DNA from 2 places in the Streptomyces sp. NPDC053431 genome. Region 1 is predicted to be linked to the other one. Evidence: predicted binding sites of a transcription regulator. Region 1 holds the regulator's gene; the other holds the start of a gene.
The links. The regulator HspR, encoded in region 1, represses chaperone genes until heat shock. The targets are predictions, from matches to a motif close to TTGAGNNNNNNNNNCTCAA.

Region 2: lon (endopeptidase La) is a predicted target of HspR. The motif match lies at 2,380-2,398, and genes of this name have one in related genera.

What each region holds. Positions count from the first base shown of each region.
Region 1 is NZ_JBITXX010000003.1:448,385-453,112, forward strand. Features, by position in the region: gene dnaK (molecular chaperone DnaK) at 1-236, shown strand, start outside; gene grpE (nucleotide exchange factor GrpE) at 236-877, shown strand; gene dnaJ (molecular chaperone DnaJ) at 908-2,089, shown strand; gene ACIGXE_RS11545 (heat shock protein transcriptional repressor HspR) at 2,094-2,543, shown strand; gene ACIGXE_RS11550 (helix-turn-helix transcriptional regulator) at 2,635-3,618, opposite strand; gene ACIGXE_RS11555 (hypothetical protein) at 3,752-3,997, shown strand; gene ACIGXE_RS11560 ((2Fe-2S)-binding protein) at 3,994-4,326, shown strand; gene ACIGXE_RS11565 (pyridoxamine 5'-phosphate oxidase family protein) at 4,554-4,728, opposite strand, start outside.
Region 2 is NZ_JBITXX010000015.1:13,463-18,190, forward strand. Features, by position in the region: gene ACIGXE_RS28640 (glycoside hydrolase family 3 N-terminal domain-containing protein) at 1-276, opposite strand, end outside; gene ACIGXE_RS28645 (TetR/AcrR family transcriptional regulator) at 418-1,062, shown strand; gene ACIGXE_RS28650 (hypothetical protein) at 1,087-1,608, opposite strand; gene ACIGXE_RS28655 (GNAT family N-acetyltransferase) at 1,655-2,290, opposite strand; gene lon (endopeptidase La) at 2,421-4,728, shown strand, end outside.

The DNA of each region.
Region 1 (4,728 bases):
AGACCGCCGTCGCCGAGCTGAAGGAGAAGCTCAAGGGCGAGGACACCGCGGAGATCCGCACGGCCACCGAGAAGGTCGCGGCCGTCTCCCAGAAGCTCGGCCAGGCCATGTACGCCGACGCCCAGGCCGCCCAGGCCGCGGGTGGCGCCGACGCCGGCCAGGCCCAGGCGCAGGACGACGACGTCGTCGACGCCGAGATCGTCGACGAGGACAAGCCGAAGGGCGGCGCTGCCTGATGTCGGAGGAGACCCCGGGCTTCGAGGAGAAGCCCGACGTCCCCGCCGACGGCACGCCCGAGGAGACCGAGGCCGCCGAGTCCGCCGCCAAGGCGGAGGGCGCGGCCCCGGCCGGGGACGCTACGGACGTAGCCCTGCTGGCCCAGCTGGACCAGGCGCGCACCGCGCTCTCCGAGCGCACCGCGGACCTCCAGCGGCTGCAGGCCGAGTACCAGAACTACCGCCGCCGCGTGGAGCGGGACCGGGTCACGGTCAAGGAGATCGCCGTCGCGAGCCTCCTGACCGAGCTCCTTCCCGTGCTCGACGACATCGGCCGGGCCCGGGAGCACGGTGAACTCGTGGGCGGCTTCAAGTCGGTCGCCGAGTCGCTGGAGACCGTCGCCGCCAAGATGGGCCTGCAGCAGTTCGGCAAGGAGGGCGAGCCCTTCGACCCGACGATCCACGAGGCCCTGATGCACTCGTACGCGCCGGACGTCACCGAGACGACCTGCGTGGCGATCCTGCAGCCGGGGTACCGGATCGGCGAGCGGACCATCCGCCCCGCGCGCGTGGCCGTCGCCGAGCCCCAGCCGGGCGCGGCTCCGGCCGCCAAGGAAGAGAAGAAGGCCGACGAGGAGAGCGGTGGCCCCGACGAGGGCTAGCGCGACGATCGTCCGAGAGGAGGGACGTCGATGAGCACGAAGGACTTCGTCGAGAAGGACTACTACAAGGTTCTCGGCGTCCCCAAGGACGCCACCGACGCCGAGATCAAGAAGGCGTACCGGAAGCTCGCCCGCGAGAACCACCCGGACGCCAACAAGGGCGACACCAAGGCGGAGGAGCGCTTCAAGGAGATCTCCGAGGCCAACGACATCCTCGGCGACCCGAAGAAGCGCAAGGAGTACGACGACGCCCGCGCCCTGTTCGGCAACGGCGGCTTCCGGGCCGGCGGTCCGGGCGCCGGCGGCTCCTTCAACTTCGACCTGGGCGACCTCTTCGGCGGCGCCCAGGGCGGAGCCGGGGGTGCCGGCGGTTTCGGCGGCGGTCTCGGGGACGTCTTCGGCGGCCTGTTCAACCGGGGCGGGGGCGGCGCGGGCACCCGTACGCAGCCACGCCGCGGCCAGGACATCGAGTCCGAGGTGACGCTCAGCTTCACCGAGGCCATCGAGGGCGCCACGGTGCCCCTGCGGATGTCCAGCCAGCAGCCCTGCAAGGCCTGTTCGGGCACCGGCGACAAGAACGGCACGCCGCGGGTGTGCCCGACCTGTGTCGGCACCGGGCAGGTCTCGCGCGGCAGCGGCGGCGGCTTCTCCCTGACCGACCCCTGCGTGGACTGCAAGGGCCGCGGCCTGATCGCCGAGACCCCCTGCGAGGTCTGCAAGGGCAGCGGCCGGGCCAAGTCCTCCCGCACCATGCAGGTCCGCATCCCGGCGGGCGTCAGCGACAACCAGAAGATCCGGCTGCGCGGCAAGGGCGCCCCGGGCGAGCGCGGCGGACCGAGCGGCGACCTGTACGTCGTCGTGCACGTCGACGCCCACCCGGTGTTCGGCCGCAAGGACGACAACCTGACCGTCACGGTGCCCGTCACGTTCGACGAGGCGGCGCTCGGCGGCGAGATCAAGGTGCCGACCCTGGGCGGCCCCGCGGTGACGCTGAAGCTGCCCGCGGGCACCCCCAACGGGCGCACCATGCGCGCCCGCGGCAAGGGCGCGGTCCGCAAGGACGGCACCCGAGGCGACCTGCTGATCACGGTGGAGGTCGCGGTGCCGAAGGAGCTGGACGACAAGGCCCGTGAGGCCCTGGAGACCTACCGCGAGGCGACGACGGGCGAGGACCCCAGGGCAGAGCTGTTCCAGGCCGCGAAGGGAGCTTGAGGAGATGGAAGGCCGCCGCCGTAACCCCTACCAGCTGACCGACGAGACCCCGGTGTACGTCATCTCGGTGGCGGCCCAGCTCTCCGGTCTGCACCCGCAGACGCTGCGTCAGTACGACCGCCTCGGCCTGGTCTCTCCGGACCGCACGGCCGGACGGGGCCGCCGCTACTCGGCCCGTGACATCGAGCTGCTCCGCCAGGTGCAGCAGCTGTCGCAGGACGAGGGCATCAACCTGGCCGGCATCAAGCGCATCATCGAGCTGGAGAACCAGGTCGCGGCGCTCCAGGCGCGGGTGGCCGAGCTGTCGACGGCGGTCGAGGGAGCGGCGGCGGCGATGCGCCAGCGCGAGGCCCAGGTGCACGCGTCGTACCGGCGTGATCTGGTGCCGTACACGGACGTGCAGCAGGCGAGCGCCCTGGTGGTCTGGCGCCCCGGCCACAAGCGCGGCGACTGACTCCCCTCATCCCCGAAGCCCCCTCCCCGGAGGGGGCTTCACCCTGTCCGGGGAGAGTGACCGCCCATGACGGGTCGCGGGCGGGCAGCGGTCACTCGTCGCGTTCCAGGATGCCGGACTGGGCGATCAGATAGCCCAGTTGGGCCCGGCTGCCGCTGCCGAGGGCGGCGGCGAGCTTCGCGATGTGCGCCCGGCAGGTGCGCACGTTCATCCCGAGGCGGCGCGCGATGGCCTCGTCGACGTGCCCCTCGACGAGGAGTTTGGCGATGGAGCGCTGCACCCCGCTGATGCCGCTGAGCATCGGGTGCTCGTAGGTGACGGGGGCGTCGAGCGGCGTGGCCTGCAGCCAGAACTGGTCGAAGACGCCGCCCAGGTACTCGACGAGCCCCTGGTGGCGCAGTTCGAGCGCGATCGTGCGGTCCCGGCTGGCCGGCACGAAGGCGACCTTGCGGTCGACGATGATGAGCCGGTCGATGATCTCTTCCAGGGTGCGGACCTCGACCTCGGGCCCGATGCGCTCCAGATAGGCCAGGGTGATGGGCTGGTGGCGCGCCGTGTGCTGGTAGAGGGTGCGCATCTTGATGCCCTTGCCGAGCAACGGCCGTACACGGCGCAGCGCTTCGCCGAAGGTATGGGCGCTGCGGCCCTTCCCCGGCTGTACGGTGAGGAGTTCCGAGGTGCACTCCTCGACGGCCCGGTCCAGGCTCGCGTTGATGCGGTCGAGGCCTTCGAGGACCGTGATGGCGTGCGTCATCGACGGGTCGCGTGCGCCGAGGGCCATGAACGGCTCGAAAGCGTCGGAGAGGGTGACCGTGAGGCGTCTGCGCTCCTGGATCTCCTTCTCGATGGGAAGGAGCAGCCGGGCCAGCGCGGCCGAAGGGGCCACCGGCCGCAGCCATTCGGCGTCGTCGGGGTCGGGACGCAGCAGGTCGAGGTCCATCAGACAGGGGGCCGACCCGATGTCCGATCGGGCGATCCGGCCTGATCGAAGCGCTTCCGCATAGAGGCGTGTGCCCGCTTCGCACAGGTCTGCGTGCGTGTGAGAATGTCCCTTTTTCTCAGGTTCTATTCGCATACGTACACCCCCAGGCTTTTGCATTACAGGAACATGATGCATTGAGCGAGTGGTGGAAACGGGATGAGTGAGCCATCGTCGTGACTTGCGGGGGAGCAGGTTGTTACACACCTTCAAGTGAGGTTGCTCGGTCATGTCCAAGAAGCTCATACGCACCGTAGCCGGTGTCGCACTGATGGCTGCTGCCGCTGTGGGAGCGGTCACGGCAACCGAGGACCCGGGGTGGGGTTCGCAGACGAGGGTCGTGAACGCCGACCCGGGCTGGGGTCTCACCCCCGCTGCCGAGGCCGACCCGGGCTGGGGTCTCTCCGCCGCCGCCGCCGACCCCGGCTGGGGTGTCGCGCCGGCCGACCCTGGATGGGAGTCCGTGGGGGCATGACGGTTCCCGAAGATCCTCGTTTCCGACGTGAGATGGCGAGCGCCTACCGGTCCGGGTGGCACTTCATCGACCTCGTCACCGCGGTGCCGCGCCGTGGCGAGTCGTTGATGGTCACCCTCTTCGGTGAGCCGATCGTCGTCGTCCGCGAAGACGACGAGGACATTCGCGCCTACCGGTGTCTTCGCCGCCCGCGCGGCGCCCCGCAGCCCGTCCGCTGTGCCATCAGGTACGGCATGATCTTCGTCAATCTCGACCAGCGCGACCACCAGCTGGTCGAACCCCAGCTGGTCGACGCCGAGACCATCACCGCCACCCCCCGCAGTGCCTGAACGATTCCCCCGTCGTTGTAGATCGTTCAGGTGCTTCCCCCACACAGCGGCGCCATCGCGGACCTGAAACGCGATGGCGCCGCTGTGCATCTCCGCCCGGGCGGCCCACCGGCCGCCCCCGACGCGACCCGCGCCCGGCGCACCCGGACCACCCGCGCCCCGCGCACCCGGACCGCCCGCGCCCGGCGCACCCACGTCGCCGCCCGCGCCCCGCGCTCCCGCGCCGGCTACGCCCGGCCCATCGCCCGCGTGAGGGCGATCTCGATCACGACCCGGTCCGGGTTCGGCGTCGGCACCCGGTTGTAGCGCGCCGCGTAGCGGTCCACCGCGTCGGCGACGACCTCCGCCTCGGTGCGGATCCGCGCCACGCCCTCCAGCGTCGCCCAGCGCCCCTTGTCCACC
Region 2 (4,728 bases), on a different contig from region 1:
GGCGGCCATCTCCTGGATCGCGTTGTGCCACTCCGCCATCTCCCGGGGGCCGTGGCTGCCCAGCAGATTGAAGTGGGTCAGTCCGCGCTCGACGATCAGCTCGGGCGTGGTGAGGGGCAGGAGCGAGCCGTCGGTCTCCGTGACCGGGGTGCCGTCCGGGTTCATGGTCAGCATGGCGTGGAAGAGCTGACCGGCCTTCTCCTCGAGGGTCATGCGGGCGAGGAGGTCCTCGACCCGGTCGGGGACGGGGCGGCTGGGGTCCTGGTACGGGTGCACTGTCCTGCCTCACTCGAAGAGGGCGCCGTGGTCGGCGGGCCCACAGGCTAAGCGCGAAAACCGAGTACCCACTAGGTTTGTGTGTTGTGTCCTGGGTCACACGCCGCCGGGGGTGTTCGGGCGCCGGACTAAGGTGGCCCCATGCCCGAGAAGAAGGTCACCGCGAGCCGCAAAAGCGCAGGCAGGGGTACGTATGCGGTCGGTGACGCGCGACGTCAGAAGATCCTCGACACGGCGGTCGAGCACTTCGGGCAGTGGGGCTTCCACGCCTCCTCGCTCGCCCGGATCGCCCACGACTGCGGCATCACCCAGGGCGGTCTGCTGCACCACTTCCGCAGCAAGGAGGACCTGCTCCTGTCCGTGCTCGCGCAGAGCGAGCAGCACGACGTGGAGCGGCTCTTCAGTCAGGAGCCGGAGTCCTACGCCGCGTATCTGGACACCCTCGTCGCCCTGATCGAGGACAACACCCGGCGCCCCGGCATCGTGCGCATGTTCAACGTGCTCGTCGGCGAGTCCGGCAACCTCGGCCACCCCGCCCACCAGTACTTCAAGGAGCGCTACGCGCGCGTGCTGCGGCACACCGTCGACCTCCTGGAGGCCGCCGTCGCGCGCGGGGAGCTGCGCGCCGGCATCGACTGCCCGGCCGTCGGCCGCGAGCAGCTCGCCGTGATGGACGGGCTCCAGATCCAGTGGGCGCTCGACCCGGATTCCATGGACATGCCGGCGCGGGTCGGCGACTTCCTGCGCCGTCAGTACGCGGAGATGCGGGCGGCCGGCGCCCCGTGACGACGTGCCCGAAACCGCGAGGGGCTAGGGCGCCGTGGGCGGGTGGCCTTCGGGCAGCGCCTGGAAGACCCGCTGCAGCGCCGGGGGTCGGTCCTCGCCGTCCTGGGTGACGACGAGCCGGTGGGCGTAGGTGACGTAGTACGTGAAGCCGTCAGCGGCCGGCCGGCCGGTGGGGCGCTCCGGGACCTCGGCGTACGCGGGGTCCTCCAGGGCGGCGCGCAGCTCGGCGGCCTGGGCCTTGGTCATCCGGCCCGAGGTGGGCGGCCGGGTGCCCTTGCGGAGCGTGTAGCCGCCGTCGTACCGGACGACCAGCTTGTTGCTGACGCCCGCGAAGCCGCCGTTGACGACGACCTCGACCAGGACCTCCTGGGGCGCCGGCTCGTCCGGGCCTCCGGCGGTGCCCGTGCTGACGGCCGGTCCGCTCGGCACCGGCGGAATGCTCAGGCCCGAGTCCTCGGGGTCCGCCGCCGGGGCCTGGCTGCAGCCGGCCAGGGCGACGACCGCGGCCAGCACCGTCGCGACCCCGTACCGCTTCACGTACTCCATGGACCGAGCATGCCCGCACACCCGGCCCTCGCGCAGCCCGAACGTGTCAGCCGGTGCGCACGACGCCGGTGAGCGGGCCGCGGTGGTACCAGTCCAGGGAGTCGTAGAGCGCCATCCCGTCGGTGGTCGCCGCCAGGACGCCGGTCTCGGCGCCCGCCTGTGCGGCGGCCGCCTCCAGGGTGTGCATGACGTTGGCGCCGAGCCCGCGGCGGCGGTGGGCCGGGTCGGTCTCGATCTGGTCGGCGACGGCCGTCAGGCCGGTGGGGGCGATCTGGCCGCGGGCCGCGAGCGTGCCGTCGGGCGCCAGGATCCGGACCCGGATCACGCCGTTCCGGGTCTCGGTCGTCCGCGCGTACCCCTCGGGCGGGGCGGGCCGGGCGGCGGGGTCGAGCTTCTTGGTCATCATGAAGCCGGGGTCGTCCGGGACGGTCCACCCCTCGGTGATCCAGGGCGCGACCTCCTCGGGCGTCGCCATCACCTTGAGCCAGGCGTACGGCTCTTCGATCTGCGCGCACAGCCGGCCCACGGACGCCGCGTCCGGGTGCGGCAGCACGTGCCGGAAGGGGTGCCGCGGCAGTCCGACGTCGATCCGGTAGCCCCAGGGCTCGACGACGGCGGGCGGGGTGCCCCGGGAGACGGTCCAGCCGGCCACCCAGGCCGAGGTAAGAGACGCCATATCCATGAGGGCATTACAACTGCTGTTCGCGGCCTGTGGATGGCTGATCGCTCAGAGCGAACGCCGGTCGGGGAACAATCAACGGCTCACATGCATTGAGTCGGCATAGCTCAACTTGACTGCCGAAGGGGAGATCATGGCTTCTGAGTCCATGGCGTCCGCGCCGCTCACACTGCCTGTGCTGCCGCTCGACGACGAGGTCGTGCTGCCCGGGATGGTGGTGCCGCTCGACCTGTCCGACAACGACGTACGGGCCGCGGTCGAGGCCGCACAGGCCGCCGCGCGAGGCGGGAACGGGAAGCCCCGTGTGCTGCTCGTGCCCCGGGTGGACGGCACGTACGCCGGGACCGGCGTGCTCGGCACCGTCGAGCAGGTCGGCCGGCTGTCCGACGGCGACCCCGGCGCGCTCATCCGCGGCCGCGGCCGCGTCCGCATCGGCGCCGGTACGACCGGGCCCGGCGGAGCCCTGTGGGTCGAGGGCGTCGTCGTCGAGGAGACCCTGCCCGACCCGCTGCCCGGCGCCGTGACCGAACTGGTCAAGGAGTACAAGGCGCTGGCCACCAGCTGGCTGAAGAAGCGCGGCGCCTGGCAGGTCGTGGACCGCGTCCAGCAGATCGACGGCGTCGGCGCCCTCGCCGACAACTCCGGCTACTCGCCCTTCCTCACCGTCGAGCAGAAGGTCGAACTCCTGGAGACCGCCGACCCGGTCGCCCGCCTCAAGCTCGCCACCGCGCAGCTGCGCGAGCACCTGGCCGAGCAGGACGTCGCCGAGACCATCGCCAAGGACGTCCAGGAGGGCGTCGACAAGCAGCAGCGCGAGTTCCTGCTGCGCCGTCAGCTGGAGGCCGTGCGCAAGGAGCTGCGCGAGCTCAACGGCGAGACCGAGGGCGACGAGTCCGACGACTACCGCGCCCGCGTCGAGGCGGCCGACCTGCCCGAGAAGGTCCGCGAGGCGGCCCTCAAGGAGGTCGAGAAGCTGGAGCGGTCGAGCGACCAGTCGCCCGAGGGCTCCTGGATCCGCACCTGGCTCGACACCGTGCTCGAACTCCCGTGGAACGAGCGCACCGAGGACTCCTACGACATCCAGGCCGCCAAGGCGGTGCTCGACGCCGAGCACGCCGGCCTGGAGGACGTGAAGGAGCGGATCACCGAGTACCTGGCGGTGCGCAAGCGGCGCGCCGAGCGCGGCCTCGGCGTCGTCGGCGGCCGTCGCGGCGGCGCCGTGCTCGCCCTCGTCGGTCCGCCCGGCGTCGGCAAGACCTCGCTCGGCGAGTCCGTCGCGCACGCGATGGGGCGCAAGTTCGTCCGGGTCGCGCTGGGCGGCGTCCGGGACGAGGCCGAGGTCCGCGGCCACCGGCGGACGTACGTGGGCGCGCTGCCCGGCCGGATCGTGCGGGCGATCAAGGAAGCCGGTTCCATGAACCCGGTGGTCCTGCTCGACGAGATCGACAAGGTCGGCTCCGACTTCCGGGGCGACCCGGCGGCGGCCCTCCTGGAGGTCCTCGACCCGGCGCAGAACCACACCTTCCGCGACCACTACCTGGAGGTCGAACTCGACCTGAGCGACGTGGTCTTCCTTGCCACGGCGAACGTCCTCGAAGCCATCCCCGAGGCCCTGCTCGACCGCATGGAGCTGGTCCGGCTCGACGGCTACACCGAGGACGAGAAGGTCGTCATCGCCCGGGATCACCTGCTGCCCCGGCAGCTGGAGCGGGCCGGCCTGGCGACCGGCGAGGTCGTCCTGGAGGAGTCGGCGCTGCGCAAGCTGGCCGGCGAGTACACCCGGGAGGCCGGCGTCCGGAACCTGGAGCGGTCGATCGCCCGGCTGCTGCGCAAGGTGACCGCCCAGCACGAACTGGGCGAGCGGGAGCTGCCCTTCAGCGTCGGCGCCGACGAGCTGCGCGGACTCATCGGGCGTCCGCACCACGTGCCCGAGTCCGCCCAGGACCCGGCCGAGCGCCGCACCGCGGTGCCGGGCGTGGCGACCGGGCTCGCCGTGACCGGCGCCGGTGGTGACGTGCTCTTCGTCGAGGCCTCGCTCGCCGACCCGGAGACCGGGGCCGCCGGGCTGACCCTCACCGGTCAGCTGGGCGACGTGATGAAGGAGTCCGCGCAGATCGCGCTCTCCTTCCTCCGCTCGCACGGCGCGGAGCTGGAGCTGCCCGTCACCGGTCTCAAGGACCGGGGCGTGCACATCCACTTCCCGGCGGGCGCGGTCCCGAAGGACGGCCCGAGCGCGGGCATCACGATGACGACGGCCCTCGCCTCGCTGCTCTCCGGCCGGCTGGTCCGCACGGACGTCGCGATGACCGGCGAGGTCTCCCTCACCGGTCGTGTCCTGCCCATCGGCGGCCTGAAGCAGAAGCTGCTCGCCGCCCACCGCGCGGGCATCACGACCGTGGTGATCCCCAAGCGGAACGAGGCCGACCTGGACGACGTCCCGG